DNA from 4 places in the Streptomyces sp. NPDC051051 genome. Region 1 is predicted to be linked to each of the others. Evidence: riboswitches for the same ligand, from Rfam matches in the RefSeq annotation. Region 1 holds a riboswitch; each other region holds the start of a gene.

What was found. A riboswitch is a leader RNA that binds a small molecule or an ion and turns the genes downstream of it on or off. The one in region 1 is predicted to bind cyclic di-AMP.
Region 2: another riboswitch for cyclic di-AMP. It lies ahead of AB0N31_RS28120 (M23 family metallopeptidase); the one in region 1 lies ahead of AB0N31_RS15075 (LysM peptidoglycan-binding domain-containing M23 family metallopeptidase).
Region 3: another riboswitch for cyclic di-AMP. It lies ahead of AB0N31_RS07195 (transglycosylase family protein); the one in region 1 lies ahead of AB0N31_RS15075 (LysM peptidoglycan-binding domain-containing M23 family metallopeptidase).
Region 4: another riboswitch for cyclic di-AMP. It lies ahead of AB0N31_RS29215 (NlpC/P60 family protein); the one in region 1 lies ahead of AB0N31_RS15075 (LysM peptidoglycan-binding domain-containing M23 family metallopeptidase).

What each region holds. Positions count from the first base shown of each region.
Region 1 is NZ_JBFBCB010000016.1:128,115-135,512, reverse strand. Features, by position in the region: gene AB0N31_RS15090 (XRE family transcriptional regulator) at 1-516, shown strand, start outside; gene AB0N31_RS15085 (DUF6126 family protein) at 513-635, shown strand; gene AB0N31_RS15080 (tyrosine-protein phosphatase) at 670-1,467, opposite strand; cyclic di-AMP (ydaO/yuaA leader) riboswitch at 1,991-2,183, shown strand; gene AB0N31_RS15075 (LysM peptidoglycan-binding domain-containing M23 family metallopeptidase) at 2,188-3,189, shown strand; gene AB0N31_RS15070 (DUF6250 domain-containing protein) at 3,483-4,196, shown strand; gene AB0N31_RS15065 (SGNH/GDSL hydrolase family protein) at 4,342-5,127, shown strand; gene AB0N31_RS15060 (TetR family transcriptional regulator C-terminal domain-containing protein) at 5,200-5,808, opposite strand; gene AB0N31_RS15055 (Glu/Leu/Phe/Val dehydrogenase dimerization domain-containing protein) at 5,850-7,028, opposite strand; gene AB0N31_RS15050 (MBL fold metallo-hydrolase) at 7,192-7,398, shown strand, end outside.
Region 2 is NZ_JBFBCB010000044.1:41,784-49,181, reverse strand. Features, by position in the region: gene AB0N31_RS28135 (GNAT family N-acetyltransferase) at 1-2,510, opposite strand, end outside; gene AB0N31_RS28130 (HPr family phosphocarrier protein) at 2,689-2,970, shown strand; gene AB0N31_RS28125 (GntR family transcriptional regulator) at 3,219-3,911, opposite strand; gene AB0N31_RS28120 (M23 family metallopeptidase) at 4,100-4,843, opposite strand; cyclic di-AMP (ydaO/yuaA leader) riboswitch at 4,857-5,024, opposite strand; gene AB0N31_RS28115 (pitrilysin family protein) at 5,235-6,623, opposite strand; gene AB0N31_RS28110 (pitrilysin family protein) at 6,620-7,398, opposite strand, start outside.
Region 3 is NZ_JBFBCB010000006.1:152,995-160,392, forward strand. Features, by position in the region: gene AB0N31_RS07165 (hypothetical protein) at 1-54, opposite strand, end outside; gene AB0N31_RS07170 (glycoside hydrolase domain-containing protein) at 282-1,112, shown strand; gene AB0N31_RS07175 (SurA N-terminal domain-containing protein) at 1,254-1,904, shown strand; gene AB0N31_RS07180 (nucleoside triphosphate pyrophosphohydrolase) at 1,954-2,937, shown strand; gene AB0N31_RS07185 (cytochrome P450) at 3,034-4,332, shown strand; gene AB0N31_RS07190 (transglycosylase family protein) at 4,514-5,536, shown strand; cyclic di-AMP (ydaO/yuaA leader) riboswitch at 5,741-5,923, shown strand; gene AB0N31_RS07195 (transglycosylase family protein) at 5,927-6,637, shown strand; gene eno (phosphopyruvate hydratase) at 6,969-7,398, shown strand, end outside.
Region 4 is NZ_JBFBCB010000048.1:43,366-50,763, reverse strand. Features, by position in the region: gene AB0N31_RS29225 (hypothetical protein) at 330-683, shown strand; gene AB0N31_RS29220 (hypothetical protein) at 661-813, opposite strand; gene AB0N31_RS29215 (NlpC/P60 family protein) at 957-2,090, opposite strand; cyclic di-AMP (ydaO/yuaA leader) riboswitch at 2,140-2,315, opposite strand; gene pcrA (DNA helicase PcrA) at 2,547-5,033, shown strand; gene AB0N31_RS29205 (M23 family metallopeptidase) at 5,097-6,623, opposite strand; gene AB0N31_RS29200 (alpha/beta fold hydrolase) at 6,972-7,398, opposite strand, start outside.

The sequences.
Region 1 (7,398 bases):
GCGGCCCGCACGGCCGGGCTGTCGCCGGCCCACCTCTCCCGGCTGGAGACCGGGCAGCGCCAGCCCTCGCTGCCGATGCTGCTCGCGCTCGCCCGTGTCTACGGTACGACCGTCTCGGAACTGCTCGGCGAGACGGTCGCCGACCGGGACGCCGTCGTGCGCGCCGCCGACATGGAGCCCACCCACGCGGGCGGCTGGACCTACCGGCAGTCCGGCGCCCCGGGGCGGGGCATGCAGGCACTGCACGTGCAGGTGCCCCACGGCTCGCAGGGCGACATCGTGCGGGTGCATCCCGGCGAGGAGTGGCTGCACGTCCTGCGCGGGCGGCTGCGGCTGCGCCTCGGGGACGCCACCCATCTGCTCGGGCCCGGCGACAGCGCGCACTTCGACTCGCTGACCCCGCACCGCATCGCCGCCCAGGACCCCGACGGGGTCGACCTGCTGTTCGTCCACACCCTGTTGCAGAGCCCGACGGCCGCACTGTGCCTCGGCCCCACCCCTGGAGAGACGCCATGACCGACATGGAGGAGAAGTTCCCCCGGAGCCTGTGGATCCGGCTGATCATCTACATCGCGGTGGGGCACCTCTTCGCCGGGTTCCTCTGGCTGCTGTTCGAGGTCGGCGCCAAGCAGTAGACGGCGGGGGAGACCGGACGCCGGGGGTGCCCGCTCAGTCGAGCAGGCGCTCCCGGAGCCGTTCGCGGGTCTCCGGGGCCAGACCGAGGCCCTGCTCCAGGTAGGCCTCGACGCCGCCCCAGGTGTCCTCGATGGTGTGGAACGCGGCCGCGAGGTACTCCGCACGGGCGTCGAAGAGGGGGCTCAGCAGCTCCATGACCTCGGGGGAGTACGCCTCGGGGGAGGTGCCGTTGCGGCGCACCTTGTAGCGGCGGTGCTTGGCGTTGGACTCCAGGTAGTCGGCCAGGATCGCCTCCTCCTCCACGCCCACCGCGAGCAGCGTCACGGCGATGGACAGACCGGCCCGGTCCTTGCCCGCCGCGCAGTGCATGAGCGCCGGGACGCTGTCCTCGGCGAGGGAGTGCAGCACGCGCGAGTGCTCGCCCGTGCGCTCCGTCATGATCGAGCGGTAGGAGGCGATCATCCGGCCGGCCGCCTTGCCGTCGCCGAGGATCTCCCGCAGCTGGTCGATGTCGCCGTCGCGGACCATCTTCCAGAACTCGGCTCCGTCCGCCGGGTCGGAGAGCGGCAGGTTCACATTGCGCACGCCCGGCAGCTCGACGTCCGGGCCCTCCAGCCTCTGGTCCGCCGCGTTGCGGAAGTCGAAGACCGTGTGCAGGCCCAGCGAGGCCAGGAACGCGGCGTCCTCGTCGGTGGCGTGCGCGAGATGTCCGCTGCGGAACAGCACGCCGTGGCGGACCCGCCGGCCGTCGACGGTCGGCAGGCCGCCCACGTCCCGGAAGTTGCGCACTCCGGCCAGCTCGGGCTCGGTCGACGGGATCTGCTGCGTCACGGGGGCTCCTCCCGGTCGTCGGTCCCGGCCGGCGCGGCTCGACGTGGCCACCGGAACACTTCCCTGACCATACGACATGGATGCCTGGGGCAAACGGGTCCTCGACCAGGCCTTCGAGACCTCCGCCGGCCCTGTTCGAACCGGGGGTCCGACGCGCGGGTCCGCCGGCGGAGGTCTCCCGGGAGGGCCGGTCGGGTGCGCACCCGGCGCACGGTGACCTTGATGTGTTGGTTATCCGCTCGTGCGACATCTGGGAGTTCTGTCCGAATTGAAGCCTTCATTCCAACTCGCTCTGGAATAAGGCGCTCTGGGGGCCTGTCACGTGAGCAGCGTCATATCCGTGACCCTGAGTCGCCCGTCATGCTCACGTAATACGGTTGTTTTCCAAGGCTGTTCATCGGAAAAGCGGCCTCTCGATTCACGGAAAGTGACCGGGAACTCCCACCGGGGATCAAGAGAAAGCCTCGACGAGCACAACCTTCGCTTGTCCCCGTGCGTCGTGGTCGCTTACGTTCCAGACCAATCCGGACGGACGCCCAATCCTGCCGCCGCCCGGAGCCCGCACACTCACCCGTGAACGGCAGGAGCGGGGGACCCACAGGCAGTACCGCCTGTTCCGGTCTCCGGAACGGCTAGGGGTACAGCCGCGCCCCGGCGCGGCCGGACATCTCCAGTCCGCACCCGACAGCTCACCTCGCAGGCGCCGGAGAGGAATTCGTCATGCCCGCCAAGGGTAAGCACCGCCGTCCGAAGCCCCAGCGCTTCACCCGCTCCATCGCCGCCGCCGGAACCGGCGGCGCCGCGCTCGCCCTCCCGCTCATAGGGGCCACCGGTGCGCACGCCGCACCGTCGCAGTCGGCGACGCAGGCGGTCTCCGCGGCTTCCGCGCTCTCCGCCGCTCCGGAAAAGGCCGTCCAGGCCGTTCCCGTGGCGCAGAAGTCCGCGAAGTCCACCACGACCTACACGGTGCGGTCCGGCGACTACCTCTCCAAGATCGCGGACGAGCAGGACGTCAGCGGCGGCTGGACCCGGCTCTACGCGGACAACCGCGAGGCCGTCGGGGACGACCCGTCGCTGATCCACCCGGGTCTGAAGCTGTCGATCGGCAAGAAGGCCGCGACGGGCACGGCCAAGTCGCCGTCCGTTTCGTCCGGTTCCTCCTCCTCGTCGAAGCGGCCCTCGGGCTCCACCGCGAAGTCGTCGGCGTCCTCGGGGTCGGCGGCGTCCTCGAAGTCGTCCTCCTCGGACTCCGCGAAGCCGTCCTCCTCGAAGGCGTCCACGACGCAGGCCGCCGAGAACACCACCGCCGCCACCGGCTTCGCCCTCCCGGTCTCCGGCGCGACCGTCGGCACCCCGTACAAGATGTCCGGCAGCATGTGGTCCAGCGGGTACCACACCGGTGTCGACTTCGTCGTCCCCACCGGCACCTCGCTCAAGGCCGTCGGCGCGGGCACGGTCGTCTCCGCGGGCTGGGGCGGCGCGTACGGCAACCAGGTCGTCATCAAGCTCGCCGACGGCTTCTACGCCCAGTACGCCCACCTGTCCTCGCTCTCCGTCTCGGCCGGCCAGTCCGTCTCCGCCGGTCAGCAGGTCGGCCTCTCCGGTGCCACCGGCAACGTGACCGGCCCGCACCTGCACTTCGAGATCCGCACCGGTCCCGACTACGGCTCGGACGTCGACCCGGTCGCCTACCTCCGCTCGCACGGCGTCTCCGTCGGCTGACGTACGGCTCGACCTCCCGCCCGACACGCCGCCGAAGGCCGGCCCCCGATCCCCGGGGCCGGCCTTCGGCGTTTCCGCATGCGCACCGGCACCGGCACGGCACCGGCGCCCGCGCGATCTTGCACGTTCGTGATCGTTCCATTGCGGTTGCGTGGCGGGCGGGCCAGGGGCGTCGACAGGCGGGGCGGGGTGGGGACACAGTGACCGGAAGGGCGGCAAGCGCTTTCTCCCGCGGTGCGCTCCGTCCGCCTCACGTCCTCCCGCGTCACCACGCCCTGAAGGAGCCGCATCCCATGACCACCACCCGCAGGGCCTTCGGCGCCCTGGCCGCCGGCGCCGCCCTGGCCGCCCTCGCCCCCGCGGCCGCCGCGAGCGCCGCGCCCCGCCACCGCCGCCCGATCGCCCACGACGACTTCCGCCGCGGCCTCGGCAAGTGGGCCGTCGAACTGGAGAAGGGCGGCACCGTCACCGCCTCCCGCGGCACCCTGGAGGTCGACGTGCCCGCCGGCGCGACGATCTGGTTCAAGGAGCGGCTCGAAGGGCCGTACGTCCTGGAGTACACGGCCACCCCGGTTTCCGCGGGCGGCGTCAACGACCGCGTCTCGGACCTCAACAACTTCTGGAACGCCGTCGACGCCCGTTCCCCGGACGACCTCTTCGCCACCGCGCGCGGCGGCGCCCTCGCCGAGTACGACCACCTCAGGACGTACTACGTCGGCTACGGCGCCAACGGCAACACCACCACCCGGCTGCGCCGTTACGTCGGCCGGGCGGGGGAGCGGCCGCTGCTGTCCGACTACACCGAGCCGCTGCTGGTGCCGAACGCGCCGCACCACGTCCGCATCGTCTCCGACGGCTCGACCGTCCGCTGGTGGAACAACGGGCGGCTCGTCTTCGACCACACCGACCCGGAGCCGTACACCGCCGGGCACTTCGCCTTCCGCACCACCTGGAGCCATTTCCGGATCGACGGCTTCCGGGTGTGGTCGTTGCACCGACACGGGTGACGAGGGCCTTATTCCCACATTGGCCAAGTCTTTAGGAGTGGCTTATCTCACCGCCCGTCAACCCCTGCCTACGGTCGCGTAAGTCACATTCGAAGGTGAATCATGAACGGCTGTGGCAGACGATTCGAAGAATGACGACAGCTCAGTGATCGGGTCGTACGTGGCGGTGGGGGACAGCTTCACCGAGGGCGTCGGCGACCCCGGTCCCGACGGGAGGTTCGTCGGCTGGGCCGACCGGTTCGCGGTACTCCTCGCGGACCGGCGGCCCGAAGGCGACTTCCGGTACGTCAACCTCGCGGTGCGCGGCAAGCTGCTCGACCAGATCGTGGAGGACCAGCTTCCGCGAGCGGTCGAGCTGGCACCGGACCTGGTCTCCTTCTGCGCGGGCGGCAACGACATCCTCCGGCCCGGCACCGACCCCGACGAGGTCGCCGAACGTTTCGAGCGGGCGATCGCGGCCCTCGCCGCGGTGGCCGGCACCGTGATGGTGACGACCGGGTTCGACACCCGTGGCGTCCCCGTGCTCAAGCACCTGCGCGGCAAGATCGCCACCTACAACGGACACGTGCGCGCCGTCGCCGACCGGTACGGCTGCCCGGTCCTCGACCTGTGGTCCCTGAAGTCCATCCAGGACCGGCGGGCCTGGGACGGCGACCGGCTCCACCTCGGGGCGGAGGGCCACACGCGTGTGGCGCTGCGCGCCGGTCAGGTCCTCGGCCTGGAGGTGCCCGCCGACCCGGAGCAGCCCTGGCCGCAGCTCCCGCCGCGCGGCACCCTCGAGATCCGGCGCGACGACGTGCAGTGGGCGCGCGAGTACCTGGTGCCGTGGATCGGGCGCCGGCTGCGCGGGGAGTCCTCGGGCGACCACGTGACCGCCAAGGGCATCCTCTCGCCCGACGACATCAAGATGCGGATCGCCGCGGTGGCGTGAGCCGACCGGCGCGACCGGCCGTTCCCGGGGAGCGGCCGGCCGCGCCGGTGCGCGGACCCGGCCGGTACGGCTTCAGCGATCCTGGGGTCCCGCCATCCCCAGTTCCCGGGTCAGCGCCTCCTCCACCCACTCCTGCGCGCGGCTCCGGGACACTGCGCCGTCGTAGGACGTGAGCTGTACGGCGAGGCCGTCGAGGAGGGCCGTCAGGCGCAGGGCCGTCCCGGCCGGGTCGGGACAGCGGAACTCGCCCGCGGCCACCCCCTCCGCGATCACCTCGGCGAGCGCCGCCTTCCACCGCCGGTCGAGATCGCGGGCGACCTCCCGCAGCGCGGGTTCGCGCAGCGACACCGCCCAGCCCTCGATCCACAGCCGCCAGCCCTTGGCCGGCCCGGTGGGGGCGTACCAGCGCACCGCCGACCGCAGCCGGCGCAGCGCGGTCGTCCGGCGGCCGAGCAGCTTGCGCAGATGGGCCAGGTCGCCCTCGGCGGCGTAGGCGAACGCGTCGGCGACGAGCCGCTCCTTGGTGGAGAAGTGATAGAGCACCAGCGCGTTGCTCACGCCGAGCGCCGAGGCCACGTCGGCGATCCTGACCGCCGCCACGCCCCGCGCCTCGATCTGCTCGATGGCCGCCCGCAGCAGTTCCTCGCGCCGCTCGGCCACACTCAACCGGACCCTTGCCACGCCGTCACCCTACACAGGGCCTGCGACCTGCGCGGACGCCGTCAGCGGTGGTGGCCGAAGCGCTCCGCGATGACCGGCAGCCGCTGCTCGGCGATGGCGTGCGCGGCCTGGCGAGGGGTCGTTCCGTCGGACTCCGCGCGCGCCAGTACGCGTTCCACCAGCGCGCGCATCGAGCGGCGCGTGTGGGCGAACGCCTCCCCGGCGTCCGCGCCGATGTCGCCGAACAGCGTCCACCACCACCAGGCGTTCGTCCCGGAGTTGACGACGACGTCCGGCAGCACGCTCACCCCGCGCGCGTGCAGCAGCTCCTCCGCCTCGGGCAGGACCGGCATGTTGGCCGCCTCGACGATCCAGCGCGCGGTGATCCGCGCCTGTTCCCGCGGCCCGATCGCGTACGACACGGCGGCCGGCACCAGCACCTCCGCCTCGGCCGACAGCCAGGCGTCGCCCGGGAGTTCGGCGAAGCCCGGGCGCAGCGCGCCGCGGTCGACGGTGCCGTGGGCGTCCCGCGCGGCCAGCAGCGCCTCCACGTCGAGGCCCGCCGGGTCGGCGATCGTGCCCTTGACGTCGGCGACGGCCACCACCGTCAGCCCCGCGCGCGCGAGGAAGCGCGCCGTCGCCCCGCCCATGGTGCCGAACCCCTGGAGGGCCACCCGGGTGCCGGCGTACGGCACCCCCGCCCGGTCCAGGGCCGTGAGCACGGACTCGGCGACCCCGCAGCCGCCCACCAGTTCGTCCAGGCCGATGCCGTCCACCTCGACCGCGAAGGCGTCCGCGAGCCGTCCGCGGGCCGCGTGCTCGTCGTCGAGCAGCGGATAGACGGCCTGGATCGACGACACCAGCCCGGCCTCGACGGCGGCCCGGTCGACGACGTCCTGGCTGAGCCCCAGGTCCTCACCGGTGGTCCAGCAGCTCTCGACGTACGGCCGTACCGCCCGCAGGTACCGCACCAGCAGCCCGTACGCCTCCGGGTCCCGGGGATCGCAGTCGATGCCGCCCTTCGCCCCGCCCAGCGGGACGTAGCGCGCCGCCGGGTCGTAGTGCAGGGCCTCCTTGAGGCTCATGCCGCGGGCGAGGCCGGTCACCTCGTCGAGGGTGCAGCCCTCCCGCATCCGCAGGCCGCCGCTGCAGACGCCGCGCACCAGCCGGTCGACGACCAGGTGACCTCGGCGGCCGGTGAGGTGGTCGGTCCAGGTGAGGGACAACAGGGGGGCGGTCATACGGGCTCCTCGCCGAGGACCTTTACTGAACAGTGAGTCAGTATCGGGAACCTGCGGGCACCGTGTCAACGAGCTGCGGCCACCCCCTCCGAACAGGCGAGCGGAGGTTTGTCGGACCGGCCGACCATAATGGGAACCCTCAGCGACTCCACCTGGAGGTACCGTGGCCGGATTCCGTTCCCTGAGCCCCGGGCTCCGCGCACTGCAGCCCGAGGCCTTCGGCGCGGACCCGAGCGGTGAGCGCATGGCGCGCATCCGCAGATCACCCCACTTCGCGAACGGGGTCTTCCAGAACCCCGGCGGGGAAGCGAGGACCCGGCCCTCGGGCTCCCCGCTCGACCTCGCCAAGGCCTTCTTCGACAAGGACACC
Region 2 (7,398 bases), on a different contig from region 1:
CGCAGCTGCTGCGGAGCCCCGAACAGCTCGGTCAACTCGGCGTACGCCCGCCGCAGTTGTTCCTCGTCGGCGAGGTCGAGGCGGACGCCGCCCAGGTCGGCGCGGTGGCGCAGGTGGGGTGCGGTGGCTTTGAGGGCGACGGGGTAGCCGAGGGCGCCGGCGGCCCGTGCGGCCTCGTTGGGGGTGGGTGCGGGGATGGCCCGGCGGACCGGGATGCCGTACCGGCCGAGCAGCTCGCAGGTCTCGTCGGTGCCGAGGGTGAGGCCCTGTCCGCGCGCTAGAAGCCTGCCGATCAGCGCGGCGGCGCCCTTCTCGTCGATGTCCTCGTGCTCGGGCACCTTGCCGGGTTCGGCGGCCTCGCGCCGCCACTGCGCGTACTTCACGGCCTCGGCGAGGGCGCGGACCGCGCGTTCCGCGGCGGGGTAGGCGGGGATGAGGTGGGCGCCCTCGGGGGCTCGGGAGCGCTCGGCGGGTTCGCCGGGCACGGCGGCGGGAGCGGGGGGTGTGCCGGTCGGCGTCGTCGACACGGCCGTCGCCGAGCCGGGGCCGGTCGATGTCGTCCCCGCCCCGGTCGTCCCGGTCGTCCCGGTTCCCGTCGGCCCGGCCTCGGCCGCCGCCGTGGCCGGGGTCGCCGTACGCGCGCGTGGGGCGGTGCTCGTCGCGGCGGACAGGGCCTCCGCGAGGCCGCCCAGCTCCACGTGCACCACGAGCACCGGCTTGGCGGGACCGGCGGCCGCGGCCGAGCGCAGCGCCTGCGCCAGTTCCGCGTCGTCGGGGGACGCCTCGCCGATGGCGGGGATCGCGGTCACCACGACCGCGTCGCACGTCTCGTCGGCCAGGGCGTGCGCCAGCGCGGCGTGGAAGTCCTCCGCCGACGCCTCCGTGGTGAGGTCCAGCGGCGGCTGCGGGCGCAGACCCTCGGAGAGGCACGCGTCGTACGTGAGCAGCCCCAGCGACTCCGAGTTGCCGAGGATGGCCACGCGCGGTCCCCGTGGCAGCGGCTGGCGTGCCAGCAGCAGGCCCGCGTCGACCAGTTCGGTGATGGTGTCCACGCGGATCACCCCGGCCTGGCGGAGCAGGGCGGACACCGTGGCGCGGGGCAGCCGCGTGGCCCGTACGGCGTGGCCCTGGGGGGCCGAGCCGGCGCCCTGGACCACCACCAGCGGCTTGGCCGCGGCCGTGCGCCGCGCGAGCCGGGTGAACTTGCGCGGGTTACCGATGGACTCCAGGTACATCAGGGCGACGTCGGTGTCGGGGTCGTCGTACCAGTACTGGAGGACGTCGTTGCCGGACACGTCCGCGCGGTTGCCGGAGGAGACGAAGGTCGACACGCCGGTGATCCCGGTGACGCCTCCGCCGCGCCGGTGCAGCCGGGAGAGCAGGGCCACGCCGATGGCCCCGGACTGGGCGAACAGGCCGATCCGGCCGGGGCGCGGCATCTGCGGGGCCAGTGACGCGTTCAGCCGTACCTGTGGGGAGGTGTTGATGACCCCGAAGGCGTTGGGGCCGATGATCCGCATCCCGTACGCGCGCGCGTGCCGCACGAGTTCGCGCTGGCGCTGCAGCCCGTCGGGGCCGCTCTCGGCGTACCCGGCGGCCAGGACGACGAGTCCCTGCACGCCGTGCTCGCCGCACTCGGCGACGACTTCGGGCACGTGGTCGGCCGGGACGGCCACGACCGCGAGGTCGACGTGCCCGCCGATGTCGCGGACCGAGCGGTGGGCGGGCACGCCGTCGAGTTCCTCGATGTCCTCGGGGAAGGCCTTGTTCACGGCGTACAGGTCGCCGGTGAAGCCGGCCTCGCGGAGGTTGCCGAGGACGCTGCGGCCGACGCCGCCGGGGGTGCGGCCGGTGCCGATGACGGCGACCGAGCCGGGCACCAGCAGTCGCCGCACGGAGCGGCCCTCGGCGCGCTGTTCCCGCGCGCGCTGCACCGCGAGGGAGCGCTCGGTGGGTTCGAGGCCGAACTCCAGGTGCACGACGCCGTCCTCGAAGCTGCGCTTCTGGGTGTAGCCGGCGTCCGTGAACACCTTGATCATCTTGGTGTTGGCCGGGAGCACCTCGGCGGCGAACCGCCGGATGCCGCGCTCGCGCGCGACGGCCGCGATGTGTTCGAGGAGGGCGGAGGCGACACCGCGACCCTGGTGGGCGTCCTGCACGAGGAACGCGACCTCGGCCTCGTCGGCCGGCGCCGGGGCGGCCGTCCCGTCGGCGCCAATGCGGTCATAGCGTACGGTGGCGATGAACTCGCCGCCGACCGTGGCCGCGAGTCCCACCCGGTCCACAAAGTCGTGGTGCGTGAAGCGGTGGACGTCCTTGGCGGACAGTCGCGGGTAGGGCGCGAAGAAGCGGTAGTACTTCGACTCGTCCGACACCTGCTCGTAGAAGCTGACCAGGCGCTCGGCGTCATCGACGGTGATGGGGCGGATGCGCGCGGTGCCGCCGTCGCGCAGCACCACGTCGGCTTCCCAGTGGGCGGGGTACTCGTGGCGGTCCGACGCGCTCTGCATGGGGCCCAGAGTACGGCTCGCGTACGACAACGGCGCGAGGCAGTCTGTGGAGGACGGACGCCGGATCGAGGCCGCGATCCGACGACCACGCCGGGAGGGGGCCGCACAGCCCTCTCCCCACACGCTTCACGTGTGGAACACTGGTCTAGACAACCTGAACACCGAAGGGCAGCATCACATGGCTGAGCGCCGCGTCAACGTCGGCTGGGCCGAGGGCCTTCACGCCCGCCCCGCTTCCATCTTCGTCCGGGCCGCCACGGCCGCAGGCATCCCGGTGACGATCGCCAAGGCCGACGGCAACCCCGTCAACGCGGCCTCCATGCTGGCCGTTCTCGGCCTGGGCGCCCAGGGCGGCGAGGAGATCGTCCTCGCCTCCGAGGCCGAGGGTGCGGACGCCGCCCTCGACCGTCTGGCGAAGCTGGTCGCCGAGGGGCTCGAGGAGCTTCCCGAGACCGTCTGAGCCGGCCGCCACCCGCAGCGGACAGGAGCCGCGTCGCCCGGTCCGGGCGGCGCGGCTCCGCCGTTTCCGGGGCCCGGCGGAAATCGCCGGCCGCGTGTCACGGATATCGCGCAGGCCCCGAGAAGGGCATGCGAAGAACATGCGACAGGCGCGCGAGGGGCACACCACCATAAATGCGGGGGCGCGCCGGAAAAAGGCAGCGGAAATACCTCTCCGCCGAATTACCTTCTTTGTATACGGCCCTCGTGTTAATGCCGGAGGCCGGACATGTTGACGACGTGTTGCGAAGTCCTCACACGGTCCCGGCGGTCACCGCCCGGAAAGCGCAGCCGGTGCGCGGAGGTCGCGCGCTCGGTGTGCAGCGCCGTCACCGCCCGCGCGCGTTCTCCGTCGCCGCGCGCCACCGCGTCCACGATCGCGCCGTGTTCCGCCCAGGACTCCATGGGGGTGGCCGACGCGTCGACCGTGTACATCCAGGAGATCTTGTGGCGCAGCTGGGTGAGCGTCGAGGTGAGGGCGTGACTGCCGGAGGCCTGGGCGAGGGTCTCGTGGAACCAGCCCCCCAGGGAGCGCAGATCCTCGCTGTTGCCGCGCCTGGCACGCTCCTGGCCCAGCCGGACGAGGCCGCGCAGCACCTTGAGGTGGGCCTCGGTGCGTCGCTGGGCGGCCCGGGCGGCGCCGAGCGGCTCCAGGAGCATGCGCATCTCCAGCAGGTCGGCGGCCTCCTGCTCGGTCGGTTCGGCGACGCACGCGCCCGCGTGCCGCCGCGTCACGACGAAACCCTCCGCCTCCAGCGTGCGCAGCGCCTCCCGGACGGGGACGCGCGAGACACCGTAGCGGCGTGCGAGGAGTTCCTCGGTGAGGCGGCTGCCGCGCTCGTAGACACCCGCGACGATGTCGTCCCGGATGGCCGTGCACACCGAGTGCGCCGGAATACGCATGACCGACCTCCGCCTTAATCCCCGTGAAACGTCGACGATTGACGTGTGTTCCGTGACTCTATTGCAATCAGCGGGAATTTCCGATGGCGGGCCGGAATCCAGGGATATTTTTCGGACAGTACGGTCCCGGAAACGACGAAAGCCCCGGCCGCGCGGGCCGGGGCCGTACGATCTGTCGCCGTACGTCGTCAGATGTGCACACCGTGCTTGCGGAGGTAGGCGACCGGATCGATGTCCGAGCCGTACTCCACGCCGGTGCGGGCCTCGAAGTGCAGATGCGGGCCGGTCACGTTACCGGTGGCGCCGGACAGGGCGATGCGCTGCCCCGGGGCCACCTTCTGGCCCACCGAGACGCTGATGGACGACAGGTGGCCGTACTGGGTGTACGTGCCGTCGTTCATCCGGATCACGACCTGGTTGCCGTAGGCGCCGCCCCAGCCGGCCTCGACGACGGTGCCGAGGCCCACCGCGTGCACGGGGGTGCCGCTGGCGGCGTGGAAGTCGATGCCGGTGTGGCTGCCGGAGGACCACAGCGAGCCGCCGGACCGGTAGCCGGTGGAGACGTAGGAGCCGCTGATCGGCGAGACGAAGGCGTTCAGGCGCTCGCGCTCGGCCGCGCGGGCGGCGCGGACCCGGGCCTCGCGCTCCGCCTCGGCCTGGGCGGCGGCCTCCTGGCGCGCGGCCTCCGCCACGGCGGCCTGCTTCTGCGCGGCGGCCTGGTCGTCGATCCGCTCGGCGACCGTGTCGCCGATCGTGACGACCGGGATGAGGCCGGTCTGCTCGACGGCCTTCTCCGCGGCGAGGGCGGGGCCGGAGGCGACGGTGCCGATGACGCCGGTGGTGGTGAGCGCAGCGATGCCCGCCGCGCGGGCGGTGGTGCGCTTCATCCTGCTGGGACGACGGTGCTTCCCGGTGGCGCAAGTGGACGCCATGAAGTTGAGCGGTCCTTTCCTTCCCTCTCGCCTACCGGGTTAGCTGACGGGTTCGGAGCAGGAAGGTCTCCTACGGACCCCCTCGCGGCTCGCGCGGGCGTCCGATTCACCCCAGGGACTGTCTGGTTGGGTCCCCGGCTCCCCTGGCTCGCGCCGTGGGGGGACTCGGCGATGACTGTCCGGTGCCGCGGACGCGGCGCACTGCCTGACGAACAGCCCGGTTGAAACTAGACGCGGCGGCCGTCGATCCCCAAACAGAACGCGGCTTTTGTAGCGCATGCCACAGGGCAGACAGGCAGCCTTTCCCTCAATTCGGACATCAAGGAGCCCTGGTGGCACATCCGTCCACCAGGGCTCCTGCGCGCGGCCTCACGGCCGCCGGTCCGCGTTCCTACTCCGCGGAGACGACCTTCACCTCACCGATGCCGAGGGCCTCGACCGGCGCCTTGATCGCGGCCGCGTCGCCGACGAGGACCGTCACCAGGCGATCCACCGGGAAGGCGCTCACGACCGCCGCCGTGGCCTCCACGGTGCCGGTCGCGGCGAGCTGCTGGTACAGCGTGGCCTGGTAGTCGTCCGGCAGGTGCTGCTCGACCTGGTCGGCCAGCGTGCCCGCCACGGCGGCGGCCGTCTCGTACTTCAGGGGCGCCACTCCGACGAGGTTCTGCACGGCGACGTCCCGCTCGGCGTCGGTCAGACCGCCCTCGGCGAGGGTGCGCAGCACCTTCCACAGGTCCTCCAGCGCGGGACCGGTGTTGGGGGTGTCGACCGAACCGCTGATGGCGAGCATCGCGGCGCCCGAGCCGTCCGGCGCGGACCTGAGGACCTGGCCGAAGGCGCGCACGCCGTAGGTGTAGCCCTTCTCCTCGCGCAGGACGCGGTCCAGCCGGGAGGTGAGGGTGCCGCCCAGGCAGTACGTGCCGAGCACCTGCGCGGGCCACACGCGCGCGTGCCGGTCGGCGCCGATGCGGCCGATCAGCAGCTGCGTCTGGACGGCCCCGGGGCGGTCCACGACGACGACCCGTCCGGTGTCGTCGGCGGTCACCGGCGGCACCGGCCGCGGCTGGGCCGCGGACCCCGTCCAGGCGCCCAGGGTGTCGCCCAGGAGCGCGTCGAGGTCGACTCCGGTGAGATCGCCGACGACCACGGCGGTGGCCGTGGCGGGGCGGACGTGCTTCTCGTAGAAGGCGCGTACGGCGGCGGAGTCGATCTTCTCGACGGTCTCCGCGGTGCCCTGGCGCGGGCGCGACATGCGCGCGGTCGCCGGGAACAGCTCCTTGGAGAGCTCCTTGGCGGCGCGCCGGGAGGGGTTGGCCAGCTCGTGCGGGATCTCGTCCAGGCGGTTGCGGACGAGGCGCTCGACCTCGCTGTCGGCGAACGCGGGCGCCCGCAGGGCGTCGGCCACGAGGCCGAGGGCCTTGGCCAGGCGGGAGGCCGGAACCTCCAGGCTGAGGCGGACGCCGGGGTGGTCGGCGTGCGCGTCGAGGGTGGCGCCGCAGCGCTCCAGCTCGGCGGCGAACTCCTCGGCGGAGTGCTTGTCCGTGCCCTCGGAGAAGGCCCGCGCCATGATCGTGGCGACGCCGTCGAGGCCGGCCGGTTCGGCGTCCAGGGGCGCGTCGAGGATGACCTCGACGGCGACGACCTGCTGTCCGGGGCGGTGGCAGTGCAGGACGGTCAGGCCGTTGTCGAGCGTCCCGCGCTCGGGGGCGGGGAACGCCCAGGGCCTGGCCTCGCCCGCGCGGGGCTGGGGGTGGAAGTCCATCGCGGCGAGCTCGGTCACTGGGCCGCCTCCTCGTTCTCGTCCTCGTCGGCGGTGTTCTCGGCGGGCTCGGTGGGCTCGGTGGGCTCGTAGACCAGTACGGCTCGGTTGTCCGGGCGCAGGCGGGCCCGGGCGATCTCCCGGACCTCCTCCGCGGTGACGTCCAGCACGCGCTGGACGGCGGTCAGGGCCAGCTGCGGGTCGCCGAACAGCACCGCGTACCGGCACAGTTCGTCGGCGCGGCCGGCGACCGTGCCGAGACGGTCCAGCCACTCGCGCTCCAACTGGGCCTGGGCGCGCTCCATCTCCTCGTCGGTGGGGCCCTCCTCGGCGAACCGGGCGAGCTCCTCGTCGATGGCCGTCTCGATGACGGGCACCTCGACGTCGCCGGACGTCTTGACGTCCAGCCAGCCCAGGGAGGGCGCCCCGGCCAGGCGCAGCAGGCCGAAGCCGGCGGCCACGGCCGTACGGTCGCGGCGGACCAGGCGGTTGTAGAGGCGGGAGGACTCGCCGCCGCCGAGCACGGTGAGCGCCAGGTCGACCGCGTCGCACGCGCGTGTGCCGTCCTGCGGCAGACGGTAGGCGGCCATCAGGGCGCGGGCCGGGACCTCCTCCTCTACGACCTCGCGCAGCTGCTCGCCGATGATGTCGGGCAGGGAGCCGTCACGGGGCTGGGGCTTGCCGTCGTGGGCGGGGATGGAGCCGAAGTACTTCTCGACCCAGGCGAGCGTCTGCTCCGGGTCGATGTCGCCGACGACCGACAGCACGGCGTTGTTGGGCGCGTAGTACGTGCGGA
Region 3 (7,398 bases), on a different contig from region 1:
CTGGAGCCAGCCCGCCTCGAGCCGCTTGTCCGCATCCGTCATCACTGTCGTCATGTCGCCCCCCTAGTAGCCAGGGAGCAAGATTAGGCCACGGCAGGGTCCGCCCGGACCTCCCCGTCTTTACCGTGACATGAGCGAATCTTGCCGCTGCGAGGGCCCGGTGTTTCCCGATCGCGGGGGAGCCGCGGGGTACCGTGCGTTCGATTTAGGGGGCACGCACCTGCGCACACGCGTACGCCACGACCGGGCCGTGCGCGCGCAGACGAAACGATGGGGTGGGGATGGCCGAGCACCGGCAGTCCAGAAGACGCAGGTACATCACGTGGGGGGTGGCCGGCGCCGCCGTCCTCGCCGGGGCCGGGATCGCCGCGCAGACGTCGATGGCGGCCACCACCTGGCCCGCCCAGAAGACCTACACCGGCCGCGCCTTCGACACCTGCACCGCGCCCTCGCTGTCCGCGATGAAGGCCTGGAAGAGCGACGGCTTCTACGGCGCCGCCGCCGTGTACATCGGTGGCAAGAACCGCGGCTGCACCCAGGCCAACCTCACCGCGTCCTGGGTGAAGTCGGTCGACGCGGCCGGCTGGAAGCTCATCCCGCTCTACGTCGGCGCCCAGCCGCCCTGCCAGACCGGTACCAGCCCCGAGAAGATCAGCGCCGCCACCGCCGCCTCCCTCGGCGCCACCGACGCCGCGGACGCGGTCGCCAGGGCCGCCGCGCTCGGCATGAAGGCCGGCAGCCCGATCTACCTCGACATGGAGCCGTACGACATCACGAACAAGGCGTGCAACGACGCCGTGCTCACCTACGTGCGCTCCTTCACCAAGACCCTGCGCGCCAAGACCTACCGGGCCGGCTACTACGGCTTCAGCAGCTCCAGCGCCAAGGCGATCGCCACCGCGACGAACAAGACGGACCTGCCGGGCAACCTCTGGTACGCGCTGTGGGACAAGCAGAACACCACCACCGCGGACTGGCCGTGGGCCGCGACGCAGTACACCGACCACAGCCGCGGCCACCAGTACATGGTCAACAGCAAGGAGACCCGCGGCGGTTACACGATCACCGTGGACCGCGACGCGTGGGACGCCCCGGTCGCCCTCGTGGGCTGACCCCGTACGGGTGCGGGCGCGGCGGTGCCCGAAGTCCCGGTGAATCGTTGGTCCAATGGGTTGGCCCCAGCCGCACCACTGCCTACCATCGATCACCGCAAGACTTTGTGCACCGCCGCACAATCTCCTCGGGAGGCTTCCTTGCACCGCCGTCGTCGCACCGCGCTCCTGCTGTCCGCCGCGATCGTCGTGGCGGGCCCCCTCCTCACGGCCTGCGGGAACGAGGCCCATCCCGGAGCGGCGGCCGTCGTCGGCGGCCAGCGGATCACCGTCTCGCAGCTGGAGAGCCGGGTGAGCGAGGTGCGCGAGGCGCAGCGCGCCGCCGTCCCCGACGAGACCCAGTACGCCCAGGCCATCGCCCGTACCGGCACCCTCACCCGCGACACCCTGCACGGCATGGTCCTCGACCGGGTGCTGCACCGTGCCGCCGAGGACGCGGGCGTCACCGTCAGCCGCAAGGAGGTCCAGGCGATGCGGGCCGGCCTGGAGCAGCAGGCGGGCGGCGCCAAGGGCCTGGAGACCACCTGGCTCCAGCAGTACGGCATCCCGCCGCAGCGCCTCGACGAGAACCTCCGCCTCCAGCTGGAGGCCCAGAAACTCGCCACGGAGCTCGGCACCGACACCAGCCGGCCCGAGTTCTGGAACGCCCTGTCGAAGGCGTCGAAGGAACTCGACGTCGACCTCAACCCGCGCTACGGCGACTGGGACGTGCAGAAGGTCAGCCGCGTCGACGCCAGGACACCGTGGGTCCGCGACGTGACGACGGCGTCCCAGCCCCCGCAGACGGCCTGACCGTCCGGCACGGCCGGGGGCCGTCGGCGGGTTGGGTTACGTTCGGGGAGTGAACGAAACGAGTCCCGAAGGCGCCCCGGCCCCCGGCCGCGTCGTCCTGCTCACCACCAGTCACCGGGTCGCCCCCGGCCTGCTGTCCTGGCCCGCCTGGCAGGCGCTGCGCGAGGCCGACCGGGTGATGTGCGCGGACGGCACCCATCCCCAGCTGCCGTACCTGCGCGAGGCCGGCATAGCGGTGGCGGAGACCGCCCCCACCGCCGAGGACCTCCTCGCGGCCTGCGCCGGCGGCCGCACGGTCGTCGTGGTGGCGACCGGCGAGGGGGAGCCCGCCCTGACCGACGGCCTGGCCCGCCTGGCCGGCTCCGGCCGCGTGACCATGCCCGACCTGGAACTGCTCCCCGCCTCCTACGACCTCCCCGGCGCCCGCCTCCTCGACCTCGTGCAGGTCATGGACCGCATCCGCGCCGAGTGCCCCTGGTCCTCCCGGCAGACCCACCAGGGCCTCGCCAAGTACGGCATCGAGGAGGCGTACGAACTCGTCGAGGCCATCGAGGACGGCGACCGCGACGAACTGCGCGAGGAACTGGGCGACGTCCTCCTGCAGGTCGTCTTCCACGCCCGCATCGCCGAGGAGCACGAGGAGGCCCCGTTCTCCGTCGACGACGTCGCGGGCACGATCGTCACCAAGCTCATCCACCGCCACCCGCACGTCTTCGGCGACGCCACCGCGACCACCCCCGAGGAGGTCAAGGAGCACTGGCTGCGCACGAAGGCGGTCGAGAAGCGCCGCGAGTCGGTCACCGACGGCATCCCCCTCCACCAGCCGGGCCTGGCCCTGGCGGCGAAGCTCGCGTCGAGGGTCCGCTCGGCGCACCTGGAGGTGCCGCTCCCGGCGGCGGAGGGCATCGGCTACGAACTGCTCGCCCTGGCGGCCCGCGCGGAGGCGGAGGGCGTGGACCCGGAGGCTGCCCTGCGAGCGGCGGCCCGCACCTATCGGGACGCGATCCGCTCGGCCGAAGGAGTGGGGGAGTAGGGCGGCGGCCCGTCGGGACCCCGCGATGCGGCAGCCGCGGGCCGTGGCCGCGCCGGGCCGGCGCGGCCGTCGCCCGGTCCCGGTTACCGTCGGGGAGTGACCCAGCAGCCCGCACCCGAGCCGTCCGCGCCAGCCCTGTTCACCTGGGAGTTCGCCACCGACCCCTACCCCGCCTACGCCTGGCTCCGCGAGCACGCGCCCGTGCACCGCACGCGGCTGCCCAGCGGTGTGGAGGCCTGGCTGGTCACCCGGTACGCCGATGCCAAGCAGGCCCTCGCCGACCAGAGGCTCAGCAAGAACCCGGCGCACCACGACGAGCCCGCGCACGCCAGAGGCAGGACCGGCATCCCCGGTGAGCGCAAGGCCGAGCTGATGACGCATCTGCTGAACATCGACCCGCCGGACCACACCCGGCTGCGACGCCTCGTCAGCAAGGCGTTCACGCCCCGCCGGGTCGCCGAGTTCGCGCCCCGCGTGCAGGAGCTGACGGACGGGCTCATCGACCGGTTCGCGGAGCGGGGCACCGCCGACCTCATCCACGACTTCGCCTTCCCGCTCCCCATCTACGCCATCTGCGACCTGCTCGGCGTTCCCCGCGAGGACCAGGACGACTTCCGGGACTGGGCGGGCATGATGATCCGGCACGGCGGGGGCCCGCGCGGCGGTGTCGCCCGGTCGGTGAAGAAGATGCGCGGCTACCTCCTGGACCTCATCCACCGCAAGCGCCTGGAGCTTCCCGCGGATCCGGCCCCCGGCGAGGACCTCCTCTCGGGTCTGATCCGCGCCTCCGACCACGGTGAGCACCTCACCGAGAACGAGGCCGCCGCCATGGCCTTCATCCTGTTGTTCGCCGGGTTCGAGACGACGGTCAACCTGATCGGCAACGGCACCTACGCCCTGCTGACCCACCCCGGGCAGCGCGCCCGCCTCCAGGACTCCCTGGCCGCGGGCGAGAGCGGCCTCCTGGCGACCGGCGTGGAGGAACTCCTGCGCTACGACGGCCCGGTGGAACTCGCCACCTGGCGGTTCGCCACCGAGCCCCTGACCGTCGGCGGGCAGGACATCGCCCCCGGCGACGCCGTCCTCGTCGTCCTGGCGGCCGCCGACCGGGACCCGGAGCGGTTCGCCGACCCGGACGTCCTCGACCTGTCCCGCCGCGACAACCAGCATCTGGGCTACGGCCACGGCATCCACTACTGCCTGGGCGCCCCCCTCGCCCGCCTGGAGGGACAGACCGCGCTGGCCACCCTCCTGACCCGGCTGCCCGATCTGCGACTGGACGCCGACCCGGCCGACCTGAGGTGGCGCGGCGGTCTCATCATGCGCGGACTGCGCACCCTGCCCGTGCGGTTCGGCCCGGCCGTTTCCGGTGAACCCCCCGCAGCCGTCCGCTGACCATCCGTTATGTGCCCGGACGGCGAAGCAGAAGTGACCATTCCTCACTTCTGTGATCTTCACGTGATCTGCGCGGCATTAACTTGTGACAAGTGATCGTCTGCCGATACGTTCACCTGTCAGCGCGGCGCCCCCCTTTCGCGGCCCGCGCAAGCACTGCTGTCTCGAGAAAGGCCCTTGCATGCTCTCCGGGAACGGTCGACACCGGCGCCCCCGCCAGGCTCCGGCCCTCCTCGTCGCGGCCGGCGTGACCGGCTCCGCGATCGCCATCCCGCTGCTCGGCGCCACCGGCGCGAGCGCGGCCGACGGCACGGTGTGGGACACGGTGGCGGAGTGCGAGTCCGGCGGCTCCTGGAGTGCCGACCAGGGCAACGGCGAGTACGGCGGTCTGGCACTGAGTCAGGACGACTGGGAGGCTTACGGCGGACTCGACTTCGCCGAGCGCCCCGACCTGGCCAGTCGCAACCAGCAGATATCCGTCGCGCAGAAGGTCCTCGCCGACCGGGGCGTCGGCGCCTGGGGCACCTGCGGGCTGACGTCCGGGCTCAGCAAGGAGAACGGCGCGGGCAACCTGGACACCGGGGTGGCGGACGACCCGTCCGGCTCCTCCGTGTCGTCCGGCTTGTCCGACCTGTCCAAGGGGTCGTCCGGCTCCTCGAACTCCTCGGGCTCCGCGGACTCCTCGGACGGCAAGACGGCATCGTCCTCCCCGTCGACCGAATCCTCCCCGGATGCCACGGACGAGACCTCTCCGTCCGCTTCGTCCTCTTCCTCCGGTAAGCCGGACAGCTCCTCGAAGTCCGATGTGCCGACGGCCGCGGACGCGGGCACCTCGGGAGCGGACGGCAGCTCGCCCACGGCCACCCCCGAAGTGGACGACTCGGACAAGTCGGTCCAGGAGGCGGGCTCTTGGAGCCTCGTCGACACCGGCTCCCTCGCCTCCGGCCGTCACCGCGGCACCTCCGCCGACGAGGTCGTGCCGGACGGCACCACCACCGCATCCTCCGGCCGGCACGCCGCGGGCACCTCCGGCAGCGCGGTGGGCACCTACGTCGTGCGCGACGGCGACTCCCTCGTCTCCATCGCCGACTCCCTTGACCTCGACGGCGGATGGCGCGCCCTCTACGCCGAGAACAGGGACGCCATCGGCGCCGACCCGAACAACATCGCCCCCGGTCAGACGCTCGACACAGGGGTGGAATAGGGCGGAAAAACGGGAAAAGCAGCGGGAGTTCACGTCACACTTCGCGCTGAATGTCCGTTTTGATCAAAGTGTGGGATGAGTCTCAGAAGGCGTGATCGTCTTTGAAATTCGGCCGAGCGCGTGTCTACGGTCGTGACCGCTCGGCAATCCGAGCCCCGGCTGTCGCAACGCCGAATCCTGCCAGTGGCAGCCCGGGAACAGTCGTCGCGTCAAGCGCCGTAGGCAGGAGCGGGGGACCCAAGGTAAGTGCCGTAACGGTCGGCTGACCGGAACGGCTCGGGGTGAAGCCACGCCTCCCCGGGAGCAGTGCTCCCGGACGGGAGTGGCCGGGCAACTCACACGGCCCGAACCCGACAGCTCACCTCGCAGGCGTCGGTGAGGGGATCCACCATGCTGTTTTCCGCCAAGGGCAAGCACCGCCGTCCGTCCAAGGCCACCCGCGCCGCCGCGCTCGCCGGGGTCACCGGTGTCGCCATCGCCGCCCCGCTGATGGCGGCCGGCAACGCCTCCGCCGCCACCGCCTCCGAGTGGGACGCGGTCGCCCAGTGCGAGTCCGGCGGCAACTGGTCCATCAACACCGGCAACGGCTACTACGGCGGCCTGCAGTTCTCCGCCTCCACCTGGGCCGCGTACGGCGGCACGCAGTACGCCGGCACCGCCGACAAGGCCTCGAAGTCCCAGCAGATCCAGATCGCCGAGAAGGTCCTCGCGGGCCAGGGCAAGGGTGCCTGGCCGGTCTGCGGCGTGGGCCTGTCCGGCGCCGCGTACAACGGCGGCTCGGCTTCCACCGGCTCGTCCACCGGCGGCTCCTCGGCCGGCTCCTCCTCCTCGGAGACCACCACCCGCTCCACCGAGAAGCAGAGCGCCTCCCGCTCCGCCGAGCGCCCGGCGGCCAAGTCCCAGAAGACCGTCACCACCCCGACCGGCAAGAAGGTCGAGAAGGGCGACGGCGAGTACAAGGTCGTCACGGGCGACACCCTCAGCTCCATCGCCCAGGCGCAGGGCGTCGAGGGCGGCTGGGCCAAGCTGTTCGAGCTGAACAAGGACATCGTCCAGGACGCCGACCTCATCTACCCGGGTCAGCAGCTGCACCTGAAGTGACATCCGGCTCCCGGCCGGACCACAGCCCCCTCGCAGCCGAGCCCGTCACGCTGAGGGCCTCGTGAGGGAGCCCCCGTCCCCGCGGTCCCCCCGCCCCGGTGCGTGTTCCCCCGTACGCACCCGGGCGGGGTTTTCTTTTCCCGTTCGCCGCCTTCTGTTGGCCACCCTCTTTGTTCCGGGCTGAAACAATGGGTACCGTCTCCCTGTCCACGGGACGGTCGGTCGGCCGACCGACGCCCCGAGGCGGTTAGGCTCTAGTCGCAAGGCTCAGCAAGGGCTCGTCACGGCCCGCTCGTGCCCCGCACAACCAGCGTCACATCCCAAGAAGGAGATGCTCGTGCCGTCCATCGACGTCGTCGTAGCCCGGGAAATCCTGGACTCCCGAGGCAACCCCACGGTCGAGGTCGAGGTCGGCCTCGACGACGGCAGCACGGGTCGTGCCGCCGTCCCCTCCGGCGCCTCCACCGGCGCCTTCGAGGCCATCGAGCTTCGCGACGGTGACCCGAACCGCTACCAGGGCAAGGGCGTCGAGAAGGCCGTCCTGGCCGTCATCGAGCAGATCGGCCCCGAGCTGGTCGGCTACGACGCCACCGAGCAGCGCCTGATCGACCAGGCCATGTTCGACCTGGACGCCACCGACAACAAGGGCTCCCTCGGCGCCAACGCCATCCTCGGCGTCTCCCTCGCCGTCGCCCACGCCGCCTCCGAGGCCAGCGACCTCCCGCTCTTCCGCTACCTGGGCGGCCCGAACGCGCACCTGC
Region 4 (7,398 bases), on a different contig from region 1:
AACGCCGCCGGACTCTCGGCGGTGGTGTCCGGCTGCCGCCCCGGGCCGGGCGGCGGTGGGAAGCCGGTCACCTGGGGGAGGACGCTAAGCCCGTTCGGGCCGGTCCGGTGACGCGATGTACGGAAGTGACAGGAGCGGACTGCCGGGTGACCGGAAGTGGCCCTACCGCCGGTCCCAGGTCGTCGACTTCACGCGGCGGGCCGACCGATGCGGTGAATCCGGGGCGCCCCGGAGCGGCACGCTGCTATGCGGCGCGCAGGTGCCCGAGGGGGCGGTGGGTGCGGGCCGGTGTCGGGAGGTGTCCGGCCCGGTGGCTAGCATCCGGCCTCATGGACCTACTCATCCACCTCTTCGTCGGCCTGCACATCGTCGGCATCGCCGCGCTGCTCGGCGGTTTCCTCACGCAGCTGAAGGCGATGGGGCAGGGCACGGCCCGCTTCGTCCCCGCGATGCTGCACGGTGCCGCGACGATGCTGGTCACCGGCGTGATCCTGGTCGGCCTCAACCAGGCGGACGACCAGGCGGTCAACAACATCAAGATCGGGGTGAAGCTGGCCCTGCTGATCGTGATCCTCGGCCTCGTCTACGTGAAGCGGGACGACGAGCGGGTGGAGAAGCCCCTGTTCGGCCTGGTCGGCCTGCTGACCGTGGCCAACGTCTTCATCGCGGTGCTCTGGACCTGAGCGACGCCCGCCCGTCCGCGACCGCGCCCGCCGCGACGGCCGGCCACGCCGCCACCGCGACCCACAGCAGCACCTCCCCGGAGCCCTGCAGCCACGGCACGCCGACGACGGCGACCCACAGCGTCGCCACCGCCGTCATCCCAGGGGGAACACGGTCACCCGGCGGCGCGTCCGGTGCGGGGCACGCCGCCGATGCCAGGGAGCGTACGGAGGTTTCCCCAGGACGCGCGCGGGGGCGCAGGACGACGCCCGCCCCCGCGCGCGGCACTCCCGTCAGGCCGGGCGCACCACGCTGTGGATCGACGACTCCCCGTCGTAGTAGATCGACTCCTCGCGCACGTACGCGCCGGGCTTCGGGGCGTGGATCATCATGCCGTTGCCTATGTAGATGCCGACGTGGGTGACGTCGGCGTAGAAGAAGACCAGGTCACCGGGTTGCGCGGCGGAGAGGGAGACCGTCGTGCCGGCGTTCACCTGGTCGTAGGTGACGCGCGGCAGGGAGACGCCGGCGGCCTTCCAGGCGGCTTGGGTGAGACCGGAGCAGTCGTAGGAGTCCGGACCGGTCGCACCCCACACGTACGGCTTGCCGATCTGCGCGCGGGCGAACGCCAGCGCCCTCTCGGCCTTGGTGGCGTACGAGGAGTCCGTGGACGTGGAGGGGGACGACGAGGGCGTCGACGTGCCGGTGCCCGCCGGATCCGACGCGCCGGCGCTCTCCTGCTGCGCGGCCGCCGTCTGCGCCGCCTGCTGCTCGGCCAGCTCGGCGGCCTTGCGGGCGGCCTCCTGCCGCTTCCGCTCCTCGATCTTCGCCAGTCGCGCCTTCTCCTCGGCCGTCAGCTGCGACAGCAGCGCGCGGGCGGAGCCGAGCTTCTTCTGGACGGCGGCCTTGGCGGTCCTCAGGTCGTTCTGCGAGTCGGTCAGCGTCCGGAGGCTCTGGGAGGCCTCCTGGCGCTTCTTCATCGTCTCCGCCTGGTCGGCGAAGTAGTCGTCGACCGCGCCCTTCTGGCGGTCGGTCACCCGCCCCATCAGCTGCGTCTGGTCGAAGTAGTCCTGCGGGGAGTCCGCGAGCAGGAGGGTCGCCGTGTCGGGGGCGGAGGCGCCGGTGCGGTACTGGGCTGCGGCGTAGGTTCCCAGCTCCTCGCGCGCGTCGTTGAGCTTCTGCGCGCGCTGCGCGACGTCGTCGAGGAGGGTGTCGACCTTCTTGCGCTGCTTGGTCGCCTTCTCCTTGGCGGCGTTGTACTTCTCGGTGGCCGACTCCGCCTGGCGGTAGAGGTCGTCGACCTTCTTCTCGACCTCCTCCAGGCTCGGCCTGTCGTCGGTGGAGGGGGCGGCGGTGGCCGTCTGCGAGAGCAGGGCCACCGAGGTGAGGGCGGCGGTGGCGAGAGCGGGCGTACGGATGCCTGCCATGCGCGTGCTCGCGGGACGCGGCTTGCGGTGCTGCGACGCCAAGGGAGGCGACTCCTTCCAGTTTCCGCCTACCGGGTTAGCTGTCGGGTTCGGGCGAGGATGCTTCGGAAGGGTTGCCCTACGGCTCGTCCTCCCCGGAGGGGAGTGAGCCGATTCACCCCAAGGTCTCGGTGGGTCCCCGGCTCCGGCTGCCGCGGGGCGCACCGGACTCGGCGGAGGCCGCGCGGCCCGGCGAGGTTCGCCGGAAGGGGTCGAGCGGCCTGCCCGGCACGGTAGCCAACTGGTGTGCCCCCTGTGAAGGTTGGTGGGTGATATGCCCGATACATTTTCGTGACCTCCGGACGGTTTGCCGTCCGCGGTCACCGACGGTGCAAGGGGGGCGCCGGAAGGTGAGGGGTCGGGATGTTTCCCGGACGGCCTCGGGTTGTCGGTGGGGCGGCCTAGACTCGGAGAGCGATGAGCAGCCTCTTTGACGACAGCTTCCTGGCGGACCTCCAGGCCCCCCGCGGCCACGACGAGGAACCCCCGCCACCGCCCGAGGACGATCACTCTCCGGAACCGGTTCCGGACGATCTGTTCGGCGGGAAGTTCGACGTGCCGCCGGACCGGGACACCCACTACCGCGACGGCGCCCCGCGCCCCCCGATCGACGCGGCGGCACTCCTGGAGGGGCTCAACGAGAACCAGCGCGCGGCCGTCGTCCACTCCGGCACCCCGCTGCTCATCGTCGCCGGTGCCGGCTCGGGCAAGACGCGCGTGCTGACCCACCGCATCGCCCACCTCCTCGCCGAGCGGCATGTCCATCCGGGCCAGATCCTCGCGATCACCTTCACCAACAAGGCCGCGGGCGAGATGAAGGAGCGCGTCGAGCAGCTCGTCGGCCCGCGGGCGAACGCGATGTGGGTGATGACCTTCCACAGCGCGTGCGTGCGCATCCTGCGCCGTGAGAGCAAGCGGCTCGGCTTCACCTCGTCGTTCTCGATCTACGACGCCGCCGACTCCAAGCGCCTGATGGCCCTGGTCTGCCGCGACCTCGACCTCGACCCCAAGCGCTTCCCGCCCAAGTCCTTCAGCGCCAAGATCAGCAACCTCAAGAACGAGCTGATCGACGAGGAGGACTTCGCCGCCCGGGCCGCCGACGGCTTCGAGAAGACCCTCGCGCAGGCCTACGCCATGTACCAGTCGCGGCTGCGCGAGGCGAACGCCCTCGACTTCGACGACCTGATCATGACGACGGTCAATCTCCTGCGCGCCTTCCCCGACGTCGCCGAGCACTACCGGCGCCGCTTCCGGCACGTCCTCGTCGACGAGTACCAGGACACCAACCACGCCCAGTACGCCCTGGTCAGGGAGCTCGTCGGCTCCGTCGAACAGCCGGTGGACGTACCGCGGAACGCGGACGACCTGCCGCCCGCCGAGCTGTGCGTCGTGGGCGACGCCGACCAGTCGATCTACGCCTTCCGCGGGGCGACCATCCGCAACATCCTCCAGTTCGAGGAGGACTACCCGGACGCCACCACGATCCTGCTGGAGCAGAACTACCGCTCCACCCAGACGATCCTCACCGCCGCCAACGCCGTCATCGAGCGCAACGAGTCCCGCCGTCCCAAGAACCTGTGGACCAATGCGGGCGAGGGTGCGCGCATCACCGGCTACGTCGCCGACACCGAGCACGACGAGGCACAGTTCGTCGCCGACGAGATAGACCGCCTCACGGACGCGGGCAAGGCCAAGGCCGGTGACGTCGCCGTCTTCTACCGGACCAACGCCCAGTCCCGCGTCTTCGAAGAGGTCTTCATCCGCGTCGGCCTGCCCTACAAGGTCGTCGGCGGCGTCCGCTTCTACGAGCGCAAGGAGGTCCGGGACGTCCTGGCCTACCTGCGCGTCCTCGCCAACCCCGAGGACTCGGTCCCGCTGCGCCGCATCCTCAACGTGCCCAAGCGCGGCATCGGCGAGCGCGCCGAGGCGATGATCGACGCCCTCTCCCAGCGCGAGAAGATCAGCTTCCCGCAGGCCCTCAAGCGCGTCGACGAGGCCTACGGCATGGCCGCGCGCTCCACGAACGCCGTCAAGCGGTTCAACACGCTGATGGAGGAGCTGCGCACGGTCGTCGAGTCTGGCGCGGGACCGGCGACCGTCCTGGAGGCCGTGCTCGAACGCACCGGCTACCTGGCCGAGTTGCAGGCCTCCACCGATCCGCAGGACGAGACCCGTATCGAGAACCTCCAGGAACTCGCCGCCGTGGCCCTGGAGTTCGAGCAGGAGTCCGGCGAGGGCGAGGCGACCGGCTCGCTCTCCGACTTCCTGGAGCGGGTCGCGCTGGTCGCCGACTCCGACCAGATCCCGGACGAGGGCGAGGACGGCTCCGGTGTCATCACGCTCATGACCCTCCACACCGCCAAGGGCCTGGAGTTCCCGGTCGTCTTCCTCACCGGCATGGAGGACGGCGTGTTCCCGCACATGCGCGCCCTCGGCCAGACCAAGGAGCTGGAGGAGGAGCGCCGCCTGGCCTACGTCGGCATCACCCGCGCGCGGGAGCGGCTCTACCTGACGCGCTCGGCGCTGCGCAGCGCCTGGGGGCAGCCGTCGTACAACCCGCCCTCGCGGTTCCTGGAGGAGATCCCGGCCGTGCACGTGGACTGGAAGCGGACGGGGGCGACCTCGCCCGTGTCCTCCGGCCCGGTGTCCGGGGTGGCGGCTTCGCTGTCGTCGTCCCGATCGCGCTCCTCGGCGGCCGGCGCGTCCGGCTTCGCCACGCGGCGCACCGCGGAGAAGCCGGTGATCGCCCTGGCCGTCGGCGACCGCGTCACCCACGACCAGTTCGGCCTCGGCACCGTCGTCGGTGTGAAGGGCACCGGCGCCAACGCGGAGGCGACGGTCGACTTCGGCGAGGCCAAGCCGAAGCGGCTGCTGCTGCGCTACGCGCCGGTGGAGAAGCTGTAGCGCGCACGACATGAGCCCCCGGCGTCGGGTCGACGACGGGGGCTCATCGCGGAGTCGAGGGGGCTACGTCGGGTCGAGCCCGTGGCTGCGCAGCCACGGCAGCGGGTCGATCGCGGAGCCTCCGCCCGGCCGGACCTCGAAGTGCAGGTGCGGTCCGGTGGAGTTGCCGGAGTTCCCGGAGTACGCGATGGAGTCGCCGGCCTTCACCGTCGTACCGGAGGCGACGCGGTAGCTGGAGAGGTGGCAGTACCAGGTCTCCGTGCCGTCCTTCGCCGTCACGATCATCATGTTGCCGTAGGCGCTGTTCCACTGGGTGCGGACGGTGCCGTCGGTCGCCGCCATCACGGTGGTGCCGTAGGACACCGGGAAGTCGATGCCGGTGTGCTGGGACATCCAGTTGATGCCGGACTGGCCGTAGTAGGCGCTCAGGCCGTGGTTGCCGACCGGCAGCGCGTACTTGGGGCGCAGCCGCTCCTTGCGGGCCGCCTCCGCCGCCGCCTTCTTCTTCTCGGCTTCCTGCTGCGCCTTGAGGTCGATGCGTTCCTGCGTGCGGCTGGCCCGGTCGGCGAAGGCGTCGGCCTCGGCGGTGAGCGTCTGGAGCTGGGTGTCCAGCTTGTCGTTCGCGGCGGACGGCTTCACCGCCTGCGCCTCGGAGGCGGACGCCGTGGTGTCCTGGTCGTCGCCACCGGTCAGGGTGCCCACGGAGGCCGCCGCGATACCGGCCACGCCCATGACGCACGCCGAGGGCACGGCCACCGTCAGCAGCGCGGAGCGCCGCGCGGGCGTACGGCGCCGGGAGCGGTTCGCGTTGCGGGTGGCGGCCCGTCCGAGCGAGGCCGGGACGGCCTCCTCCTGGTCGTCGAGGAGGAGCGGGGCGGCATCGGCCGACCCGTCGGCGCCGGGACCGGAGTCGTCGCGGCCGACCTGCTCGAAGGTGGCGGTGGCCTGCTGGTCGAAGGGGATCTCGGTCTGCTGGTCGAAAGCGGCCTCGCCCGGTCGCCCGTACTCGTCGCCGCTCTCCGTGGCCTCGCCGCCGTCGGAGTTCCACTGGGTCGCGTCGTAGGCGCCGGTGTCGAAGGTCTGCGTGCCCCATTCCCACTGCTGGGTGGGGTCGGCGGGGGCGTCGGTGCCGTCGGGCGTGCGCCAGGTGCCGGTGTCGCTCTCCGCGAGGGGGGACCCCCAGCCGCCGTCGGCCGCTGTGGCCTGCGGCGGGATGCCCGACAGCTGCTGCTGGTCCGTGGACCAGGCGGTGGTGTCGTAGGCGCCCGTGTCGTAGGCGGCGTGGTGCTGGGCCGCGTACGGGTCGTGGTTCAGGATCTGGTGGCTGCCCGTGGACCACTGCGTGGCGTCGTACACCCCGGGCGGTGCGGGCGGTGCGGCCTCGCCCGGCATGTCGCCGAAGAGGGGGTCGACCGTGAAGTGTCCCGTGGCGTGCGCGCCGGTGTCGTAGGTGCCGGAGTCGTAGCCGTGGTACGTGGTGAAGTCGCCGTACTGGGCTTCCGGGGAGCCGTACGACGCCTGGTGCGCCGGTTCGGCGTCGGAAGCCGGAGCCGGGGTGGTCATGGTCCCCGACGGGTGACGGTCGTCCACCAACTTCTCTCTCGCCTAGACAACAGGGTCTGCCAGAGCACAACAGGGGCTGCCAGAGCAGTGCGGCGACTGTACCCGGCGGTATGCGGGCGCGACAATCTTCCGCAGGTTTCATGCCCGCGGGAAAGGGGCATTCGGTGGGGTTTCGGGGAAGGGCGGGCGCGGGTTTGGCTCTATGTTCGAAATTCGTTCGAAATTCGGCGGTCGTCCCGGTGCGGTGCGGGCCCGTCAAGTCGGCCGCGCGGAGAGGCCGTTATGCCACCGCGTGTCTCTTCGTGACCGAAAGTGGCGCTGAACGTCCGATCGCGGGCCGCTTGTGATGCTTTCCGGTCGTCCGGACGGTTGTTCTCAGGCGACCGTCAGATCGCCGGTGTGCGCTCCCGGCGTACCGGGTGCGCCGGGCGTGGCGTCCGCCGCCGCGCCGTCTCCGTCGAGGGCGTCCCGGATACCGGTCGCGACGGCCGGGTGCACGGGGAGGGCGAGGTGGCCGATGCCGCTCACCTGCACGTTCTCGGCCAGGAGATCGGGGTGGTCGAGGCGGGCGGCCTCCAGCGGCACCATCAGGTGGTCCAGATCGCTCCAGAAGCTGACGAAGCGCGTACGGCAGCCGGGCGCGGGCCGGGACAGTTCCTCGATGACCTCCGAGCCGGGACGCATCTGGCGCACGATCGGGTGGGCGTTCGCCAACGGCGCCACCCGGGTCCCGGCGTGCGGGGTGCCCAGCGTGACCAGCGTCCGCACGCGCGCGTCGCCGCCCAGCCGCTGCACGTAGTAG